DNA from 2 places in the Streptomyces sp. NPDC059909 genome. Region 2 is predicted to be linked to the other one. Evidence: riboswitches for the same ligand, from Rfam matches in the RefSeq annotation. Region 2 holds a riboswitch; the other holds the start of a gene.
The links. A riboswitch is a leader RNA that binds a small molecule or an ion and turns the genes downstream of it on or off. The one in region 2 is predicted to bind cyclic di-AMP.
Positions count from the first base shown of each region.

Region 1: linked by a shared signal. The riboswitch ahead of ACFV9O_RS21885 (C40 family peptidase) and the one ahead of ACFV9O_RS13750 (transglycosylase family protein) in region 2 are both predicted to bind cyclic di-AMP.

Region 1 covers NZ_JBHWKX010000031.1:83,755-93,714, forward strand. The annotation lists gene ACFV9O_RS21875 (ATP-dependent Clp protease proteolytic subunit) at 1-256, shown strand, start outside; gene ACFV9O_RS21880 (hypothetical protein) at 265-573, shown strand; cyclic di-AMP (ydaO/yuaA leader) riboswitch at 938-1,093, shown strand; gene ACFV9O_RS21885 (C40 family peptidase) at 1,097-1,573, shown strand; gene ACFV9O_RS21890 (DUF6328 family protein) at 1,641-2,225, shown strand; partial or broken gene ACFV9O_RS21895 (LysE family translocator) at 2,179-2,362, opposite strand; gene ACFV9O_RS21900 (ATP-binding protein) at 2,705-3,136, opposite strand; gene ACFV9O_RS21905 (helix-turn-helix domain-containing protein) at 3,428-4,285, shown strand; gene ACFV9O_RS21910 (DUF397 domain-containing protein) at 4,299-4,532, shown strand; gene ACFV9O_RS21915 (8-amino-7-oxononanoate synthase) at 4,498-5,655, opposite strand; gene bioB (biotin synthase BioB) at 5,801-6,964, shown strand; gene ACFV9O_RS21925 (adenosylmethionine--8-amino-7-oxononanoate transaminase) at 6,957-8,246, shown strand; gene bioD (dethiobiotin synthase) at 8,452-9,180, shown strand; gene ACFV9O_RS21935 (VOC family protein) at 9,186-9,530, shown strand; gene ACFV9O_RS21940 (class I SAM-dependent methyltransferase) at 9,591-9,960, shown strand, end outside.
Region 2 covers NZ_JBHWKX010000016.1:9,814-19,773, reverse strand. The annotation lists gene ACFV9O_RS13760 (septum formation initiator family protein) at 1-96, opposite strand, end outside; gene eno (phosphopyruvate hydratase) at 176-1,462, opposite strand; gene ACFV9O_RS13750 (transglycosylase family protein) at 1,774-2,445, opposite strand; cyclic di-AMP (ydaO/yuaA leader) riboswitch at 2,449-2,649, opposite strand; gene ACFV9O_RS13745 (transglycosylase family protein) at 2,931-3,866, opposite strand; gene ACFV9O_RS13740 (cytochrome P450) at 4,016-5,260, opposite strand; gene ACFV9O_RS13735 (nucleoside triphosphate pyrophosphohydrolase) at 5,257-6,273, opposite strand; gene ACFV9O_RS13730 (SurA N-terminal domain-containing protein) at 6,317-6,970, opposite strand; gene ACFV9O_RS13725 (DUF4230 domain-containing protein) at 7,270-7,917, shown strand; gene ACFV9O_RS13720 (GtrA family protein) at 7,930-8,340, opposite strand; gene ACFV9O_RS13715 (glycosyltransferase family 2 protein) at 8,337-9,320, opposite strand; gene ACFV9O_RS13710 (YfhO family protein) at 9,445-9,960, shown strand, end outside.

The DNA of each region.
Region 1 (9,960 bases), on a different contig from region 2:
CGTCCAGCAGCCCGCCCTCCCCGAGCCCCTCCAGGGTCAGCCGACGGATCTCGGCATCCAGGCACAGGAGTTGCTGCGGCTGCGCGACCAGATCTCCGCCATGCTGGTGCGCCACACGGGCCGGAGCGCCGAACGTATCGCCGCCGACATCGAACGCGACACTGTGTTCGACGCGGCCGGGGCGAAGGAGTACGGCCTGGTCGATCACATCGTCAAGAACCGCAAGACGTCGGCCGCTTCGCACGGGGAACGGTGAACCGGCCCGTGCTGCCTCCGGAACTGCCCCCGCTGCCCGCACTGACCCGCGCCGAGAGCGAGTTCATCGACCGCTATCTCGAAGTCGTCGACCAGCTGGGACGGATCAATCCGGCCAGGGGGGCCCACACGTACGGCGCCCTCCGCGCCGCCCAGGCCCTGGCCGCACGGGCGATCGCCCTGCGGGACGCCCTCGCGCTGATGCACGCCCGAGGCGAGAGCGAGCTGCACGCACCCACATTGGCCCGCGCCCTGCGGGTGTTGGACGGGGAGCGGAGGACCGCGCGAATCACGGTCCCGCCGGAGTCTGTGAGTTGAGCGGGGCGGCCCCGCGCCGGTACGGAACGCGCCACGGGAGGGCCAGGGACGTACGAGTGGGTGTCGCCCATCCGGAGTAGTCGCGGCTTCAACTTTTGTGCGCGACAAGTTGCGCGGCGGGATGGGCCATCTGGCTGAATGGCGCGTTCCGTTGCTGGTACAGCGCTCGTCATGCGACCACTCGTGATGGGCCGAACGGCTTGGTCCACTCGATTGGATCAGTGGTGAGGAGCCTCACATATCGTCGTTTCGACTCGGAAATCGGGCAGTTCGTGCGTCAAGATCCCTGGGACGACAAGCCCCCGCCACCGCGGCGGGGCGGTCCGGGCGGACGCCGAGTCCTGCCGCCGCACCGGATGCCTGGTCGACATGAGTGCTTCGGCAGGAGTGGAGGACCCGAGCAGTACGGTCCGGCCGCCCACCGTGGCCGGTCCTCGGGGTGAAGCCGCTGCGGCGGCCGGGCGTCTTCGCAGGTCCGAACCCGACAGGTCATCCTTCACAGGCGGCTGACGAAGGGTTGCGCATGACTGCGCAGACACATTGTCCGTCCCTGCTCTCCCGGACGGGTGCCGTCTCGGCTCTCACTCTCGCCGCCGTCGGCGGCTCCCTGCTGGTCCCTGGCGGCGCTTCGGAGGCCCACGCGGCGTCGGCCCACGCGCTGAAGGCCCTCAAGGTGGCCGCGTCCAAGAGGGGCGCGCCGTACCGGTGGGGGGCCACGGGCCCGTACCGGTTCGACTGCTCGGGACTCACGCTCTACTCGTACAAGAAGGCGGGAAAGAGGCTGCCGCGCACGGCGCAGGCCCAGTACAACCGCACCCGCCACATCTCGGCCTCCCGCCGGCAGGTCGGTGACCTGGTGTTCTTCCGCTCCGGCGGATACGTGTACCACGTCGGCATCTACGCGGGCGGCGGGAGGATCTGGCACTCCCCCAAGACCGGCTCCGTCGTGAAGCTGAGCAAGATCTGGACCAAGAGCGTCCGGTACGGACGCGTCCGCTGACCGGCCGGGGTCAGCCGGTCGGACCAGTCGGTGGCATGTTCCGCGGGGCACGGGCTACTCGTACGGTATGCCCGACGACGAGAGCCCCGGCGCCCCGCGGAACAACGACGCGGGGCGGAACGACGACGCACAGCGCAACGACCCGCATGACGCCGCCGCGCGCCGTGAGACCGAGGCGGAGCGCGCCGACCGCAACTTCATCGAGCTGCTGCAGGAGCTGCGGGTCATCCAGACGGGCGTGCAGATCCTGTTCGCCTTCCTCCTCACCCTGGCCTTCACGGCCAGGTTCCCCAGCCTCGACTCGTTCCAGCGCGGCACGTACGTGACTACACTGCTACTCGCCGTGGTGGCCGCGGCGCTCTTCACCGCGCCCGCCGCACTGCACCGCGGTCTCTTCCGCAGAGGCGCCAAGGAGGAGATCGTGCTGGTCTCGTCACGGCTGGCCGGCATCGGCATGGCGGTGCTCGCCCTGGCGCTGACCTCCGCGGTGCTGCTGGTCGTCGACGTCGTGCACGGCACGCCGGAAGGGATCGTGGCCGCTGCCGCGACGCTGCTCGTCTGCGCCGGGCTCTGGGCCGTGCTGCCCTGGGCCGTCCGGCGGAGGCTCAATGGTCGGGAGGAGCGGTCACCAGGGTCAGGCCGAGGGCGGTGAGTGCACCGCCGCTGACCCCCCTCCACGGTCCGTGCAGTACGCGGGCGGCGCAGCCACCGGCCCAGCCGGTACACGAGCAGCGCCACGAGCGGGAACCGGACCAGCGCGAGCACGATCGTGGCCGGCAGCAGGATGCGATGCAGCACGGCCGCGCCGTCCGGCACAGGTGCAGCGGGCTACGAGTCGGGCGCTGCGCGCCCTGCTCCGCACGGGATTCGCCCGCGCGACGCCGGACACCCCCTGCCGCCTGCGGGGCCCTGCCCGGGCCCGCGGGCCAGTTCCCGCACTGCGGCAAGACCCCGGACCCCTCGTGTGGCTACGCCCCCTGGCCCCCGCCGGGGCTCTGCCCCGGGCCCCGCTCCTCAATCGCCGGAGGGGCTTGATCGTTGGGACGTCGCCCCGGCCCCGCGCTTCGAGGGCCGACGGGGCTCACCCTGAGCCCGTCCGCAGGGCACAGGGGCCCACAGCGGCGGACTCCGTCATGGGAGGGTCGGCGCGGTCCAGGGCAGCGCGATCCAGACGGTCTTGCCGCCCTCCGCAGTCGGGGTCACGGAGAGCTCTCCCCCGCACTCGGTGGTGAGCCAGCGGATGATCACCATCCCGCGCCCGTTGTCCTGCTGGACGGCCGCCGGCAGCCGCTGCGGCCAGCGCGGATGGCTGTCGGTGACCCCGATGCGCAGCTGCTCGTCGCGCTCGAGCCGGACGTTCACGGTGAAGGTGGGCGACTGTCCGAAGGTGTGCTGCACGGCGTTGGTGGCGAGTTCGGAGACGATCAGCCGGACGGTGTCGGCCGTTTCCGCCTCACCGGGGAGGCCCCAGTCGGTGAGGACGCCGGTGACGTATCTCCGCGCGGCGGAGACCGAGGCGGGATCGCTCGGCAGAGTGACGGAGGCTTCCTGGTGGTCTGCCATGGCGAGCTGTCCCTTTCCCACCGGGGCCGGACGCCGGCACGTGGCGACACGTGGCGGAAGGTGCGCCGGAGCGGCCTCGGACTGCGCTTCGCGCCAGACTGCCACCGTTGATGACGCAGTTGGTGGCGATCCACCAAGATATGCATATATCTGTCGCTCAAAGCGGTGAACTCTGCGACGTGAGAACGCATTTGGGCGCACACTGGGTGGCTGCCGTTTCGGTGGCCGCTCCGCCGGACGGCTCGGCATGGTCCGGAAAAGGGGCCCGAGTACCGGAAGGAGGCGGCGGGCATGCGGCACGGTCCCGCGGTGCGTCGGCGCAAACTCGGCGAGGAGCTGCGCGGCCTGCGTCTCGGCGCGGGCCTCACCAGCCGGGAGGCCGCCGGGCTCGTGGGGTGGCACCAGTCGAAGGTGAGCCGGGTGGAGACCGGTACGAGCGGTGTGAGACCGGACGATGTGGTGCGGCTGCTCGACGCGTACGGCGTCACCGACGCCCGGCTGCGCGAACTGCTCGAGACGCTCGCGGGCTCGGCGGGTGGCGGGGGCACCGGCTGGTGGCACGCCTATCGCGGGGTGATCCCGCCCCAGTACCGGGACTTCATCAGCCTGGAGTCGCAGGCGAGCTCCGCGCGCACCCTGGAGACCTCGGTGGTGCCGGGGCTGTTTCAGACCCCGGACTACGCACGGGCGGTGACCCGTTCCGCGCTGGACGGGGCGCCGGCGGCGACCGTGGACTCACTGGTGGAGGTGCGGCTCGCCCGTCAGGAAGTGCTGCGTGCGGAGCGTCCGCTGGAGTTCAGCGCGGTCCTGGACGAGGCGGTGCTGCGGCGCCAGGTCGGCGGGCCGCGGGTGATGCGCGGGCAGCTGGCGCGGGTGCTGGAGCTGGCCCAACTCCCCCATGTACGGCTGCAGGTGTTGCCCTTCTCGACGGGCGGCTATGCGGGCCTCACCGGACCTTTCGTTATCTTCTCCTTCCCGACCACTTCTGATCTGGACGTGGTTGTTCTTGACCATCTGACGAGTAGCCTCTATCTCGAGCGGAAAGAAGACCTCGAGGCGTACGGCGCCGCGTTCCGCACCATGCAGGCGCATGCCCTCTCGTTCGAGAACTCGTTGGATCTCATCGCCGGGATCGGTGACGGCGCGTAGGGAAGGCACACACATGTCTGCTCACCACGCACGGATACGCACCCCATGGCGGCGCAGCAGCCGCAGTGTCGGCATGAACAACTGCGTCGAGACGGCCTGTTACGCGGACGGCGCGCTGGCCGTGCGCGACTCCAAGAACGTCCGGCTGCCACACCTGCGTTTCTCTCCGCAGGCGTGGACGGGCTTCGTGCGCTCCCTGGACACCGCCGGGTTCAGCGGGGCGGAGCCGTCCGCAGGATCACGCTGACGGCCGTCTCGATCTGCCGTTCCGTGAGGTCGGCGCGCGCGGTGAGCCGGATCCGCGAGATCCCGTCCGGCACCGACGGCGGCCTGAAGCAGCCGACGGCCAGCCCCTCGGCCCTGCAGTCCGCGGCCCACCGCACGGCCGACTCCGGCGACGGCGCCTGTACGGAGACGACCGCCGCGTCCGGACGGGCCGCGGTCAGCCCGGCCGCGGTCAGCCGCTCGTGGAGCGTGGTCGCGACGGCGCGGGCCCGGTCGGCGAGTCCGGGCTCACGGCGCAGCAGCCGCAGGCTCGCCAGGGCCGCTCCCGCGGCGGCCGGGGCGAGACCGGTGTCGAAGATGAACGTCCGCGCGGCGTTGACGAGGTGGTCGATGACCCGCACCGGGCCGAGGACGGCACCGCCCTGGCTGCCCAGTGACTTCGAGAGCGTCAGCGTGGCGACGACGCCCGTGGCCCCCGCGAGCCCGGCGGCGTGCAAAGCTCCCCTGCCCCCGTCGCCGAGCACCCCGAAGCCGTGCGCGTCGTCGACGACCAGGGCGGCCCCGTACGCACGGCAGGCCTCGGCGAGACCGGTCAGCGGGGCGGCGTCGCCGTCCACCGAGAAGACCGAGTCGGAGACGACGAGAGCCCGCCGCCCGGGGTGTGCGTCGAGCGTCTTGCGCACGGCCTCGGGGTCGGCGTGCGGCACCACCGCGGTCTCGGCCCGCGCGAGCCGGCAGCCGTCGACGATCGAGGCGTGGTTGCCCGCGTCCGAGACGATCAGGGAGCCGTGCGCACTGAGCGCGGTGAGCGCGGCGAGGTTCGCGGCGTACCCGGAGGAGAACACCAGGGCGGCCTCGAAGCCGCAGAACCCGGCCAGTTCACGCTCCAGTTCCGCGTGCAGCTCGGTGCTGCCGGTGACCAGCCGGGAACCGGTGGCCCCGGCGCCCCAGCGCCGGGCCGCGCCGGCCGCCGCCTCGGTGATCTCCGGGCGGTGGGTGAGGCCGAGGTAGTCGTTGCTCGCGAGATCGAGCACGGTGGCGTCGGCGGGGCGCGGCCGGAGTGTCCGTACGAGACCGGCGTCCGCCCTGAGGCGTGCCGCGTCGGCGGTCCACTCGAACGGATCCTGGGGCGGGGACTGAGACATGACGGTCCGGTCCTTTTGTAGGCAGCGAACAGACCCTAGCCCGGGACAGCAAAGGTCAGAGTGTGGCCATGCACACACCTCATTCCGCGCGTGTTGTCGAGTTCCTCCTTGGCCCGAGGGTGTCCGGTAGGCAAGGATCTGCGCCATGGACCTCCTGAACACGCTGGTGGACAAGGGCCTGCGGCGCGAGCTGCCGACCCGCGAAGAAGCACTCGCCGTCCTGGCGACCTCCGACGACGATCTGCTCGAAGTGGTGGCCGCGGCCGGAAAGGTACGCCGTCAGTGGTTCGGACGGCGGGTGAAGCTGAACTATCTGGTCAATCTGAAGTCCGGACTGTGCCCGGAGGACTGCTCCTACTGTTCCCAGCGGCTGGGCTCCAAGGCGGAGATCCTCAAGTACACCTGGCTGAAGCCGGACGAGGCGTCGAAGGCGGCGGCCGCGGGGGTCGCGGGCGGCGCGAAGCGCGTCTGCCTCGTCGCGAGCGGGCGTGGACCGACGGACCGGGACGTCGACCGGGTGTCGCAGACCATCGAGGCGATCAAGGATCAGAACGAGGGTGTCGAGGTGTGCGCCTGCCTCGGTCTGCTCTCCGACGGACAGGCGGAGCGGCTGCGGGCCGCCGGCGCCGACGCGTACAACCACAACCTCAACACGTCCGAGGGGACGTACGGGGACATCACGACCACGCACACGTACGCCGACCGGGTGGACACCGTCCAGAAGGCGCACGCCGCCGGCCTGTCGGCGTGCTCGGGTCTGATCGCGGGCATGGGCGAGAGCGACGAGGACCTCGTCGACGTGGTCTTCGCGCTGCGCGAACTGGACCCCGACTCGGTGCCGGTGAACTTCCTGATCCCGTTCGAGGGCACGCCGCTCGCCAAGGAGTGGAACCTCACGCCGCAGCGGGCGCTGCGGATCCTCGCCATGGTGCGGTTCGTCTGCCCGGACGTGGAGGTACGGCTGGCGGGCGGCCGCGAGGTGCATCTGCGCACGCTCCAGCCGCTGGCACTGCACCTCGCCAACTCGATCTTCCTCGGCGACTATCTGACCAGTGAGGGCCAGGCAGGCAAGACGGACCTCGAGATGATCGCGGACGCGGGCTTCGAGGTCGAGGGCGCGGACACGACGACGCTGCCGGAGCACCGCGTGGACGCGGCCGCCGCGGGCGGCTGCGGTTCGCACGGGGGCGGCGGCTGCGAGCCGTGCGGAGACACCGCGCCGGAGACCGCGACCTCCTCCGGGGCGCGCCCCGACCTGGTGGCGGTACGCCGCCGCGGCGCCGGGACGGACCTCGCGCCCAATGCGTAGCTCCACCGCGCGCGAGCTCGTGGCCCTGGACCGGGCCCACGTCTGGCACCCGTACGGCCCGATGCCCGGCCGTACGGGCCCGCTGGTCGTGGAGTCCGCGTCCGGGGTACGGCTCCGGCTCGCCGAACCGGCCCACGGGCAGAGTGAGTTGGTCGACGGCATGTCGTCGTGGTGGTCCGCTGTCCACGGCTACAACCACCCCGTGCTCAACGAGGCGGCGCGCGGACAGCTGGACCGTATGAGCCATGTGATGTTCGGCGGCCTCACCCACGAGCCCGCCGTCCGGCTCGCCACGCGGCTGGTCGAGATCACCCCCGAGCCGCTGCAGCACGTCTTCCTCTGCGACTCGGGCTCGGTGTCCGTCGAGGTCGCGGTGAAGATGTGCCTGCAGTACTGGCGCTCGGTGGGCCGTCCGGCCAAGCAGCGGCTGCTGACCTGGCGCGGCGGCTACCACGGGGACACCTGGCAGCCGATGTCGGTCTGCGACCCCGAGGGCGGCATGCACGAGCTGTGGTCGGGGGTGCTGCCGCGGCAGATCTTCGCGGACGCGCCGCCAGCCGCGTACGAGGAGAGGTACGCGGACCATCTGCGCGCGCTCGTCGAGCGGCACGCGGACGAGCTGGCCGCGGTGATCGTGGAGCCGGTGGTGCAGGGAGCGGGCGGGATGCGCTTCCACTCCCCCGCGTATCTGCGGGTGCTCCGGGAGGCGTGCGACGCGCACGGCGTGCTGCTCGTCCTCGACGAGATCGCCACCGGCTTCGGCCGCACGGGCACACTCTTCGCGGCGGAGCACGCGGATGTGTCGCCCGATGTCCTGTGCCTCGGCAAGGCGTTGACCGGCGGCTATCTGACGATGGCGGCGACACTCTGCACGGGCCGGGTCGCGGACGGGATCTCGAAGGGCGAGGTTCCGGTCCTGGCCCACGGGCCGACGTTCATGGGGAACCCGCTGGCGGCGGCGGTGGCGTGCGCCTCGATCGACCTGCTGCTCGGCCAGGACTGGGCGCAGGAGGTCAAACGCCTGGAGACGGGCCTGCGGGACGGCCTCGCGGAGGCCGCGTCGCTGCCCGGGGTGCGGGACGTCCGTGTCCTCGGCGGCATCGGGGTCGTCCAGCTGGACCACGCCGTGGACATGGCCGCGGCCACGGAAGCGGCCGTCCGCGAGGGCGTCTGGCTCCGCCCGTTCCGCGATCTGGTGTACACGATGCCCCCGTACGTGACCGGCGACGACGACCTCGCCCGCATCACCCGCGCGGTGTGCGCAGCCGCGGCATCGGGGTGAGGCTCAGGGGCTGGGCCCCGGGTTCCCCCGTACCGCCGGGTGGGCCCGGATGTCCGTCCTCACACGCCGGAATTAGCTTGGTGTGAGACGCCGGGCGGGCTCCGAAGGAGCCTCGCCGGCGATTGAGGCGCGGGAGCGCCGCGCAGCGGCCCCGCCCCCACCCATCCCCGCACAGCACGGCAACAGCACAACCGCAAGGAGCAGCATGCCCATCGTCGTCGTCACCGGCACCGGCACCGAGATCGGGAAGACCGTCGTCACCGCGGCCGTCGCCGCCGCGGCCGCCGCGCAGGGGCGGACGGTCGCCGTGCTGAAGCCCGCGCAGACCGGGCTGGCGGCCGGGGAGGCCGGCGATGCCCAGGAGGCCGCGCGGCTCGCCGGGAGCGGGGTGACCGGGGTGGAACTCGCCCGGTTCCCCGAGCCGTTGGCGCCGGCGACGGCCGCGCGGAGGGCGGGTATGCCGCCCGTGGCGCCTCAGGCCGTGGCCGAGGCCGCTGAGAAGCTCGCCGCGGAGCACGACCTCGTCCTGGTCGAGGGCGCCGGCGGCCTCCTCGTCCGGTTCGACGACGCGGGCGGCACCCTCGCCGAGTCCGCCCGCCTGCTCCGCGCCCCCGTACTGGTCGTGGCCCCGCCCGGACTGGGGACGTTGAACATGACCGCGCTCACCGCCGAGGCCCTGCGCGCGCGCTCGCTGGAGCCACTGGGCGTCGTCGTGGGCAGCTGGCCCGCCGTGCCCGGTCTCGCGGCGCGCTGCAATCTCGCCGATCTGCCGGAGGCTGCGGGCGCCCCCCTGCTGGGCGTCGTGCCGGAGGGGTCGGGCTCGCTGCCGGCCGCCGCGTTCCGTACGGCGGCGCCACACTGGCTCGCCCCCGCGCTCGGCGGGGTCTGGAACGCCGATGCCTTCGCGCAGGCCTTCGCCGCGGCCGTAGGCTGACCGCCATGCGAGCACGAGTCGACGAGATCGTCTTCGACTGCGCCGAGCCCGCGGCTCTGGCCCGCTTCTGGGCCGGTCTGCTCGGCGGCGAGGCGTGGGTCCGGGACGCCGGCTGGGCGTACGTCGATCCGCCCGGGTTCGTACGCGTCGCCTTCCAGCGCGTACCGGAGGGCAAGGCCGTCAAGAACCGGCTCCATCTGGACCTGGACGCCGGCGACATCGACGCCGCGGCCGGCGAGGCCGTAGCGCTCGGCGCGACACAGGTCGGCGGGATCGTCCGCGACGACCAGGGCCGTTTCCAGGTGATGCGGGACCCGGAGGGCAACGAGTTCTGTTTTGTCAGTGACTGACGGCTGATCCGGGCGCTCCGGGGGGACAATCACCGTATCGCTCGTCGGAGGAGGCCCACGATGCCGTTGCGCCGTTCGAGTGTCCCCCGGGACGCCGTCCACCACCCTGTCTTCGCCCGCTTCTACGCACGCATCAGCGTGACCGCTGACACGAAGGGCGGGATCGCCGCGTACCGTGAGGAGCTGCTGTCCGGTCTGTCGGGCCGGGTGATCGAGATCGGGGCGGGCAACGGGCTGAACTTCGCCCACTATCCCGCCGCCGTCTCCGAGGTGGTCGCGATCGAACCGGAGCGCACCCTGCGCCGGTTGGCGGCGACCGCGGCGCTCCACGCCGACGTGCCCGTCGACGTGGTGCCGGGTGCGGCCGAGGCGCTGCCGGTCAAGAGCGAGGCGTTCGACGGGGCCGTCGTGTCCCTGGTGCTGTGCACGG
Region 2 (9,960 bases):
GGCCTGACGGCGGTTCTGCGAGCGGTAGACGCGGGCGGCGGTCTGCTCTCCGAGCAGCCGCAGTCGGGTCGCGGTGGAGAACCGGTCCCGGGCCATGTGCGCGCCTCCCCTTTACGTACGTACGTCCCCGCACACGGTACGGGACCGCGTGCGGGGACGTACGTAAGCGGGGGTGTCAGCCCTTGAACCGCGGGAACGCCGAGCGGCCCGCGTACACCGCGGCGTCGTCGAGGATCTCCTCGATGCGCAGCAGCTGGTTGTACTTGGCGACGCGCTCGGAGCGGGCCGGGGCACCGGTCTTGATCTGGCCGCAGTTGGTGGCGACGGCCAGGTCGGCGATGGTGACGTCCTCGGTCTCGCCGGAGCGGTGGGACATCATGCACTTGAAGCCGTTGCGCTGGGCCAGCTCGACGGCGTCCAGGGTCTCGGTCAGCGAACCGATCTGGTTGACCTTGACCAGCAGCGCGTTCGCGGCGCCGTCCTCGATGCCGCGGGCGAGGCGCTCCGGGTTGGTGACGAACAGGTCGTCGCCGACCAGCTGCACCTTGGCGCCGAGCTTGTCGGTGATGACCTTCCAGCCGGCCCAGTCGTCCTCGAACAGCGGGTCCTCGATGGAGACGAGCGGATACGCGGCGACGAGCTCCTCGTAGTACTCGGTCATCTCGGCGGCCGAGCGCTCCTTGCCCTCGAAGAGGTACGTGCCGTCCTTGTAGAACTCGGAGGCGGCGACGTCGAGCGCGAGGGCGATGTCCTTGCCGGGCGCGTAGCCGGCCTGCTTGATGGCCTCGAGGATGAGGTCGAGGGCATCGCGGTTGGAGTTCAGGTTCGGGGCGAAGCCGCCCTCGTCGCCGAGACCCGTGGAGAGTCCGCGCTCCTTCAGGACCTTCTTGAGGGTGTGGTAGACCTCGGTGCCCCAGCGCAGCGCCTCGGAGAAGGACTCCGCGCCGATCGGGGCGATCATGAACTCCTGGATGTCCACGTTGGAGTCGGCGTGCGAGCCGCCGTTCAGGATGTTCATCATCGGCACCGGCAGGAGGTGCGCGTTCGGGCCGCCCAGGTAGCGGAAGAGGGGCAGGTCCGAGGCCTCGGACGCGGCGTGGGCGACGGCCAGGGAGACGCCGAGGATCGCGTTGGCGCCGAGGGACCCCTTGTTGTCGGTGGCGTCCAGGTCGAACATCGCCTGGTCGATCAGGCGCTGCTCGGTGGCGTCGTAGCCGACGAGCTCGGGGCCGATCTGCTCGATGACGGCGAGGACGGCCTTCTCCACGCCCTTGCCCATGTAGCGGTTCTGGTCTCCGTCACGGAGTTCAATGGCCTCGAACGCACCGGTGGAGGCGCCGGAGGGCACGGCAGCACGGCCGGTGCTGCCGTCGTCGAGGCCGACCTCGACCTCGACCGTGGGGTTGCCTCGGGAGTCCAGGATTTCCCGGGCTACGACGACGTCGATGGACGGCACGAGCATCTCCTTCTGGGATGTGACGCTGGTTGTGCAGGGTCGCTTTGGCCTTGCGACATGAGCCTATCCGGCCCAGGGGCATCGGTCGGCCGGTGCCCGCCCCGTGGGACGAAAAAGGGCACGAAGCAGACAGAAACCCCGGCCCGGCGCGTACGGGGGAAGGCGCGCCGGACCGGGGGGCTCGGGGGACGGGGGTGCGTGCGTCCGGTGGTCCGCCGGGTCCACCGGGTCACGGGAGCCCGTGGGGAGCGACTACGGGAGTCCTGGGGGCCGGGTCGGGGAGCCCCGGTCCCGGGACCGTTCCCGGAGTCGGGCCGTCAGCTCAGGTGGAGCTTCTGGCCGGGGTGGATGACGTCCGCGTCGTCGATGACGTCCTTGTTCAGGTCGAACAGCTTCTTCCAGCCGCCCTTGACCTTCTCGGCCTCGGCGATCTTGCCGAGGGTGTCACCGGCCTTGACCGTGTACTCGCCGTCGCCCTTCTTGACCGGGGCGGCCGGGCGCGCGGAGCGGGTGGTCGGGGCCTCGGCACGCTTCGGCGCCGGGGCGGGGGTCTCGGCCTTGGGGGCGGCGGGCTTCGGGGCGGCCTCGGCGGCGCCACCGGTGTACGCGGCATTGGACAGGCCCACGCCGCAGTGCGGCCACGCGCCCTTGCCCTGGCCGGCCAGGACCTTCTCGGCGATCGTGATCTGCTGGGCCTTCGTGGCCCGGTCGGCGGTGGCGGCATACGCCGTGCCGCCGTACGCGGCCCAGGTGGAGGCCGAGAACTGCAGGCCGCCGTAGAAGCCGTTGCCCGTGTTGATGGACCAGTTGCCGCCGGACTCGCACTGGGCGACCGTGTCCCACTCGGAGGCGGTGGCGGCGGACGCCGTGCCGGCGACCACGAGCGGCGCGGCTATCGCGGCACCAGCGACACCGGCGAGCGTGACGATACGGGCGGACCGCTGGAGAACGGTCGGGCGACGGTGCTTGACCTTGCCGGAGTGCAGCATGGAGATTCCCCTCACCGACGCCTGCGAGGTGAGCTGTCGGGTTCGGGCCGATGGGGTGTCCCCGGTTCCGCCAGGAACCAGAGGACGAGTTGCCCGGCCGCGCGATCCTGCGCGCGGCTTCACCCCAAGCCGTGACCGTCCCTCATCGGGCGGACGCGGCACTTACCTTGGGTCCCCCGCTCCTGCCTACGGCGCTTGACGCGTCGACTGTTCCCTTCGACCGACGGCAGGATTCGGCGTGACGGTCGAGGGGGCCCGCGGTGGCGAGCGGTTCAGACCGTAAACGCACTTCTCCCCGATGTTCAAAGACGAACATCGGGGAGAAATCGCCCGTAACCACCTCGGACAGATGTCCGTTTTCGCAGGTGAGAGGCGGGATGACCGGACTTGACAGGCGCAACACGCCAGTTGACCGGAAGAGACCCATGTCTCACTTGCGCGGAAGGGGACATAAGTGCTCGAAATACAGCTGGCGCCAGCCCGGACTACTTCTCCAACTTCCCCTTCTCCAGGCCCAGATCGAGGCTCTGGCCAGGAAGGATGAGGTCGGGGTCGGAGCCGACGGTCTCCTGGTTCGCCTCGTACAGCGCGGGCCAGCCGCCGGGCAGCTCGTTCGCATCCGCTATCGCCCACAGGTTGTCGCCGGGGCGGACGGTGTACTCATCTGCCGCCGTGGCGCCGCCTCGTGCCGATGCGTCATCTCGTGAGGCATGACGACCAGAATCACGGTCATTGCCCGAATTGCCCGCCTCTTCCTCATTGGTGGCGGGGGTGCCGCGGTGCTTCCCGGAGCCGCCTTCGGCGTCGGCACCGGTGCCGCTGGTCACATCCTGGGTGGGGGCGGTCGACTCGGGAGTGGCGGACGGCTCGCCCGCGCCCTGCCCGGACCCCTTCGACTGCCCGGGCGCGGGCGAGGCCGAAGGAGACGTCACGGCGTCGGCCCCGTCGCCGAACGACGGCGGATCCACCTCGTCGTCCTGCGAGCCGGCCGTGTCGCTCTTGGCGGTGCCGGGCGTCACGCCCGGGTCGACCTTGGCCTTGGACCCACCGGTCGCGAGGCCGGTGATCACGGCGCAGCTCGGCCACGCCGTCGGACCCTGCGCGGCGAGGACCTTCTCGGCGACCGCGATCTGCTGCGAGCGGCTGGCGAGGTCGGCGCGCGGCGCGTACGCCGTACCGCCGAACTCCTCCCAGGCGTCCTGGGAGAGCTGCAGTCCGCCGTAGTAGCCGTTGCCGAGGTCGGCACTCCACATGCCGCCGCTCTCGCAGTCGGCGACGCGGTCCCAGGTGGCGGCGTCCGCGGCGGAAGCGGAACCCGCGCCGAGCAGCGGGATGGCGATGGCCGAGCCGGTCACGCCTGCTGCGACGACGAGGGCGGGAGCCTGGCGGGGGCGGCGGTGGCGACCGTTCCCGGAGAGCATGCGGTTGACCTTCCGTGTGACTGCAGGGGACCTGTGAGTCCCCAGGGGACCGAGGAGTCCCGAGTTGACCGTGAACGTAGCGGCATTCGAACGTCAGTCACAAGTCGATGCAGCGGAGATCACGTGAAAGTCACAGACTTGATGAACCGTCAGCTGATTTCGGAAGGGAACTGAACGGGCAGAGTGCGCAATCCACGCATGATGAGCCCCCCACGCCACCGCAATTCGGACGGATCCACCGCAAGTTGCAAGTCGGGCAGACGGGTCAGCAGCGTGGCGAGCGCGGTCTGTCCCTCCAGGCGCGCGAGCGGCGCGCCGAGGCAGTAGTGGATGCCGTGCCCGTACCCGAGGTGCTGGTTGTCCCGGCGGGCGAGGTCGAGGACGTCCGGCTCGGGGAACCGGTCCGGGTCGCGGTCGGCCGCCGCGAGGACGACGAGGACGGGGTCGCCGACGGCGATGTCCTGCCCGCCCAGGGTGAGCGGTTCGGTGGCGAACCGCCACGTCGCCAGCTCCACGGGACCGTCGAAGCGGAGGAGCTCCTCGACGCCGGTCTCGAGGAGCGCGGTGTCGCCCGCGGCGAGGGACGCCTGGAGGCGTGCGCGCTGCTCCGGATGCCGCAGCAGCGCGTACACACCGTTGCCGATGAGATTGACGGTGGTCTCGAAGCCGGCGAAGAGAAGGATGAAGGCCATGGCGGCGGCCTCGTTCTCGGTGAGGTGCTCGCCGTGGTCGGAGGCCTTGATGAGCCCGGAGATGAGGTCGTCCCCCGGCTCCTCCCGCTTGCGGTGGATCAGCTCGGCCAGATAGCCGCGCATCTTCTTCACCGAGCGTGCGACCCCGCCTCGGGGACCGCCGCCGTGACGGATCATCATCCCCGCCCAGTCCCGGAAGTCGTCCTGGTCCTCGAGCGGGACGCCGAGCATGTCGCAGATCGCATAGATGGGGAGCGGGAAGGCGAACTCATGGATGAGATCGGCCTGTCCGTTCTCCGCGAAGTTGTCGATCAGCCGGTCGGTCAGCTCCTGCACGCGCGGCGCGAACTCGGCGACCCGGCGCGGGGTGAACGCCTTCGACACCAGCCGGCGCAGCCGGGTGTGGTCGGGCGGGTCGATGTTCAGCAGATGCGTCATCAGCTCCGCCTTGCGCTCGCCCGGGATCCCCGTCTTCCCCTTCGCGTGCGCCGGCTCGTCGTGATGCGCGGGATTCTTGCTGAGCCGCTGGTCCGCGAGCGCCTGCCGCGCATCGCCGTACCGGGTCACCAGCCAGGCCTCGACCCCGCTGGGCAGCCGGGTCCTGTGCACGGGCGCGTGCTCGCGCAGCCAGGCATAGGCGGGGTACGGGTCGGTGGCGAACTCCCAGGTGAAGAGTTCGGGGGCGGGTGCGGCGTCGTTCACCCCTCGACGTTAGCCCGGTCCTCCTCGACGGCCCGGATCGCGTCGCGGTACGCACGGGCCGCGGCGCGGAGGGCGGCCTCCGGGTCGTGACCCTCGGCCTCGGCCCGTACGGCCATGGCGAGCAACTCGTACCCGATGCCGCAGTCGCGGCGGTCGCCGTCCCCGGTCGGCAGCTCGACGTCGAGCCCGGCCGTCCGGACACGGCTCGCCAGCTTCGCGGCCAGGGCGAGGCCGGGCTGGCCGAGCGGGATTCCGTCGGTCACGGAGTCGCGCTGCTTCTCGATGGCCTTCGTGCGGAGCCAGTGCTCCTTGACGTCCTCGGGGGTCTCGGCGTGCGCGTCTCCGAAGACGTGCGGGTGGCGGTGGATGAGCTTGTCCACGATGGTGGCCGCGACGTCGTCGATGGAGAACGGCTCTGCGCCGTCCTCCTCGCGGCCTTCCTGCGCGATGCGCGCGTGGAAGACGACCTGGAGCAGGACGTCGCCGAGCTCCTCGCGCAGCTCGTCGCGGTCGCCGTCCTCGATGGCCTCGACGAGTTCGTACGCCTCCTCGATGCCGTACTTGGCGAGACCCTTGTGGGTCTGCTGCGAGGACCAGGGGCACTCGCGGCGGATCCGGTCCATGACCTGGACGAGGTCGAGGAGACGGGCGCCGGGCAGGTCGTACGAGCCGGGGAGCAGCTCCAGGTCGGGCATCTGGATGCGGCCGGAGCCCGCCATGCGGGCGAGGCCGTCGGTGAGGGCCTGGTCGCCCTCGCCGCCCGGGAGGACGACGACGGTCCTGCCGCCTGCGGTGGCGTCGACGAGCTCCTGGGCGGTCGGCGCGGCGATCTCCACGGCGACCCCCGCCTCCCTCAGGTACGGGAGCTGCGGGTGGCCGCCGTCCGCGCACAGCACCCGGTCGGCGGCGTGCAGCGTCTGCCACGCGGGCCAGGACAGCAGTCCGGGTGCCACGCGGTGGCTGGCGGTGAGCAGGACAATACGGCCGGGCTCGACGGGGGTCTCAGCGTTCACCCCTCGACCTTACGTCTCGGTGCCTACGTCTCCGTGCGGGCGGTCAGGCCCCGGCCTGGACGGCCTGCGGCTCCTTGGTGACCTGGGTGATCCAGGGGGCCTTGTACTCACCCAGCTGGATCTTCGTGTCGTCCCAGGCGCCGTAGCGCGGGTTCACATCGATGTCGAGGGCCTTCGACGCGGCAGTGAGCGTGGCGCCGACCTTCTGCTGGCCCTGCGGGGTGCCGAGGTCGGCGCCGAGCGCCTGGGCCAGCTTGTTCATGAGGATCTCTCTACGGATGGCCCCGTCGATCTGTCCGGGCGCGAGCCCGGCCTGCTCGAGCGCCTCCGCTTCGAACCGCTTCTCGCCCCCTCGCTGCTGCGCGACCTGGGCCCGCGTTTCCTGGAGCTCCTTGCGCGAGACGGTGACGCCGGCCTCGTCCGCGGCGTGCTCGAGAACCCGGTCGAAGATCATGTTGCCCAGCTTGATCTGGCCCAGCCGTCCGGTGTTCTTGATCAGCTGCGCGGCCTCCGGGGATTCCTCCTGCGCCGCCCGTACGTCCTTCACCTGCGACTGGAGCGCGGCCACCTCGATCCGTTCCCCGCCGACCACGGCCGCGGCCCCGGGGCGCGCCTCGCTCCCGCAGGCGGCCAGCAGGGGGGCCGCTGCGACGAGCGCGGCGGACAGGGCGAGCGCGGTGCGACGGCGGCGGTGCAAAGGGGCCTCCCGGCGTGCGGTGGTTTGTGCGAACAGTGGGTGCGGCGCGCAGCGCCTCGTTGAGGGGTGGTGGTCGGGTGACGGGCGGGATCACAAAGACCTTGCGGTGATCGATGGTAGGCAGTCGGAGTGGCGTGGGCCACTACTTCGGTGCACCGATTCGGACAACGATCCGGGAGGGCGTGGGGGTGTGCGGCACGGTCGGGACCTGGCGGTCCGCCGCGACCCGTCGATGCGGGCCGGCCCGACGCGCCTGATCGTCGCAGGCGCGGGCATCCGTAGGGCAGGGAGGGACCGCGATGAGCGCTCGGAAAGCTGTGTCCTGGTGGGTCAAGGCAGGGGTCGGCGTCGTCCTCGCTGCCGCGCTGGTGCTGATGGGCTTGCAGTTGAGCGTGCTGCCCGGGCTCGGCGGCCTGTTCGGCGAGGAGACACGCGACCGTTCGGGACCCGCGCTGCTCGGATCCATCCAGGACATCAGCCGGTACGAGGCGGCCACGGGCCACTTCCAGGTCGTCGTGGATCTGGAGAAGGACACCGCGTACCTGCCGGACGCGGTGCGGGGCACCAGGGTGCTGTATGTGGGCGCCGGCACCGTGGACGCGTACGTCGACATGGGGATGCTCGACGGGAAGGACGTCACCGTGAACAAGGAGCGCACCGCCGCGACGATCAGGCTTCCGCACGCCGTCCTCGGCAAGCCCGCCCTCGACCCCGACCGCTCCTATGCCGTCTCGAAGCAGCGCGGCCTGCTGGACCGGCTCGGTGACCTCTTCTCCGACAACCCCAACAACGAACAGGCGGTCCAGCAGCTGGCGGTGCGGCACATCGCGACCGCGGCGAAGGACAGCCGGCTGACGGCGCAGGCCGAACAGAACACGACGAGGATGCTGGAGGGGCTCCTGCATTCGCTCGGGTTCACCGAGGTCCGGGTCGTGTACGGCCCATGAGACGTGCGCGGGTCAGCCGACCGGCGAGCGCTCCGGGCCCGGCGCGCGGACCGGCTCGGGCCGGAGCATGATCGTGCGGGAGACCACGAACGTGATCGGGATCGCCGCGGCGGCCGCCACGAGCGGGGACCATCGGTCGCTGAGGCCCCCCACGTCGACCAGCAGATAGACGCCACCGGTGGTGATCACGAAGTTGGCCGCGTTGGTGAGCGGGAAGAGCAGGAACTTCCGCCACGTCGGACGCGTGCGGTAGGTGAAGTGCGAGTTCAGGAAGAACGAGCCCGTCATGCTGAGCCCGAACGCGAGGACGTGCGCGGCGATGTACGGCAGCCAGGTCAGCAGGACCAGATAACAGCCGTAGTACGTACCCGTGTTGACGACGCCGACCAGGGCGAAGCGGAACATCTGCCACTGGACCGTCATCGCCGTACGAGCTTCCCCTGCTCTTCTTCTCGCTCGGCCCTGCCGCGCTGCTGTCGTGGCACACCGGCGTTGGTCGCCGCCACCAGGTAGTGCGGGCGGCGCTTCACCTCGTAGTAGATACGGCCGACGTACTCACCGACCACGCCCAGCATCACCATCTGGACGCCGGCGAGCGCGACCACCGTCACCAGGAGGGTGACATAGCCGGGCGTGTCCACACCATTGACCAGCGCGGTCCCGACGATCCAGGCGGCGTACGCCATGGCGATCGAGAGCAGCAGGAGGCCGAGGTAAACGGCTGCCCGAAGCGGCTTGTTGTTGAAGGAGAGCAGCCCGTCGAGACCGTAATTGAGCAGCTTGCCGAAGCTCCACTTGGAACGGCCCTGCTCACGCACCGCATTCTCGTACTCGAAGGTCGTGGTGCTGAATCCCACCCAGGCGAAGAGGCCCTTGGAGAACCGGTTGTACTCGCTCAGTCCGAGGATCGCGTCGACCGTGCGGCGTGACAGCAGCCGGAAGTCGCCGACGCCGTCGACGAGCTCCACGTCCACCAGCCGGTTGATCAGCCAGTAGTAGGCGCGCGCCGTGACGGTGCGGGTGACCCGGTCGCCCTTGCGCGTGCGGCGGGCGATGACCTGGTCGAATCCCTCCTCGTGGAGGCGGACCATGCGGTGCACCAGCTCGGGCGGGTGCTGGAGATCGGCGTCCATGATGACCACCGCGTCGCCGCCGGCGTGCTGGAGTCCGGCCAGCATCGCGGCCTCCTTGCCGAAGTTCCGGCTGAAGGAGACGTAGCGGGTACGGGAATCGGCCGCGGCGATCTCCTCGAGGAGAACGAGCGTACGGTCGCGACTTCCGTCGTCCACATAGACCAGTTCGAATTCCTGGTCGAGGAGCGCGAGTTCCTTGGTCACGTGTTCATGGAAGCGGTTGATGATCTCCTCTTCGTTGAAGCACGGGACCACAATCGAGATCAGCACGGGAAGACCTTAGGCGGCGCCGTATGTCCGTCGTGGATTCGTCACATGGCGGACAGGCGACCATTACGTGAACTGGCCTCGCACAGGCCGAATTCACGTCCTCTCATGGCATATTCGATGAATCATGCCGACCTTGGTCCTCGCGCGGAACATCGCTGCCCGCAGCCGCGTGAACACAAACCAGCGGCGGGCGACCTCCCTGCGCGCATCCGCCCTCGCCGCACTCGTCACCACCGTGGCCGTGTGCGCCGGCGACGCTGTCGCCCGCAGTTTCCCCTTCGGCCCGAAGACGCGCAGCGTCAACGATCTGGGGAATCAGTTCGTCCCGTTCCACGCCCATTTGTGGGACCTGCTGCACGGGCGGGCCGGGGGCGGGCTGCTGCTCAACTGGCAGTCCGGGTACGGCACCAGCTTCCTTCCCGACCTCGGGACCTATCTGACCAGCCCCTTCTCGGTACTCGTCGGACTCTTCCCGCGCGAGGACATCGACCTCGCGGTGTACGTGATCACCGTGCTGAAGATGGCGGCGGCCGCGGCGGCCATGACCTGGCTGCTGCTGACCCTGCACCGCGGCGCGGGACGCCGGTGGATGGCCTCGGTGCTCGGCGCCTCGTACGCGCTCTGCGGCTGGTCCGTCATC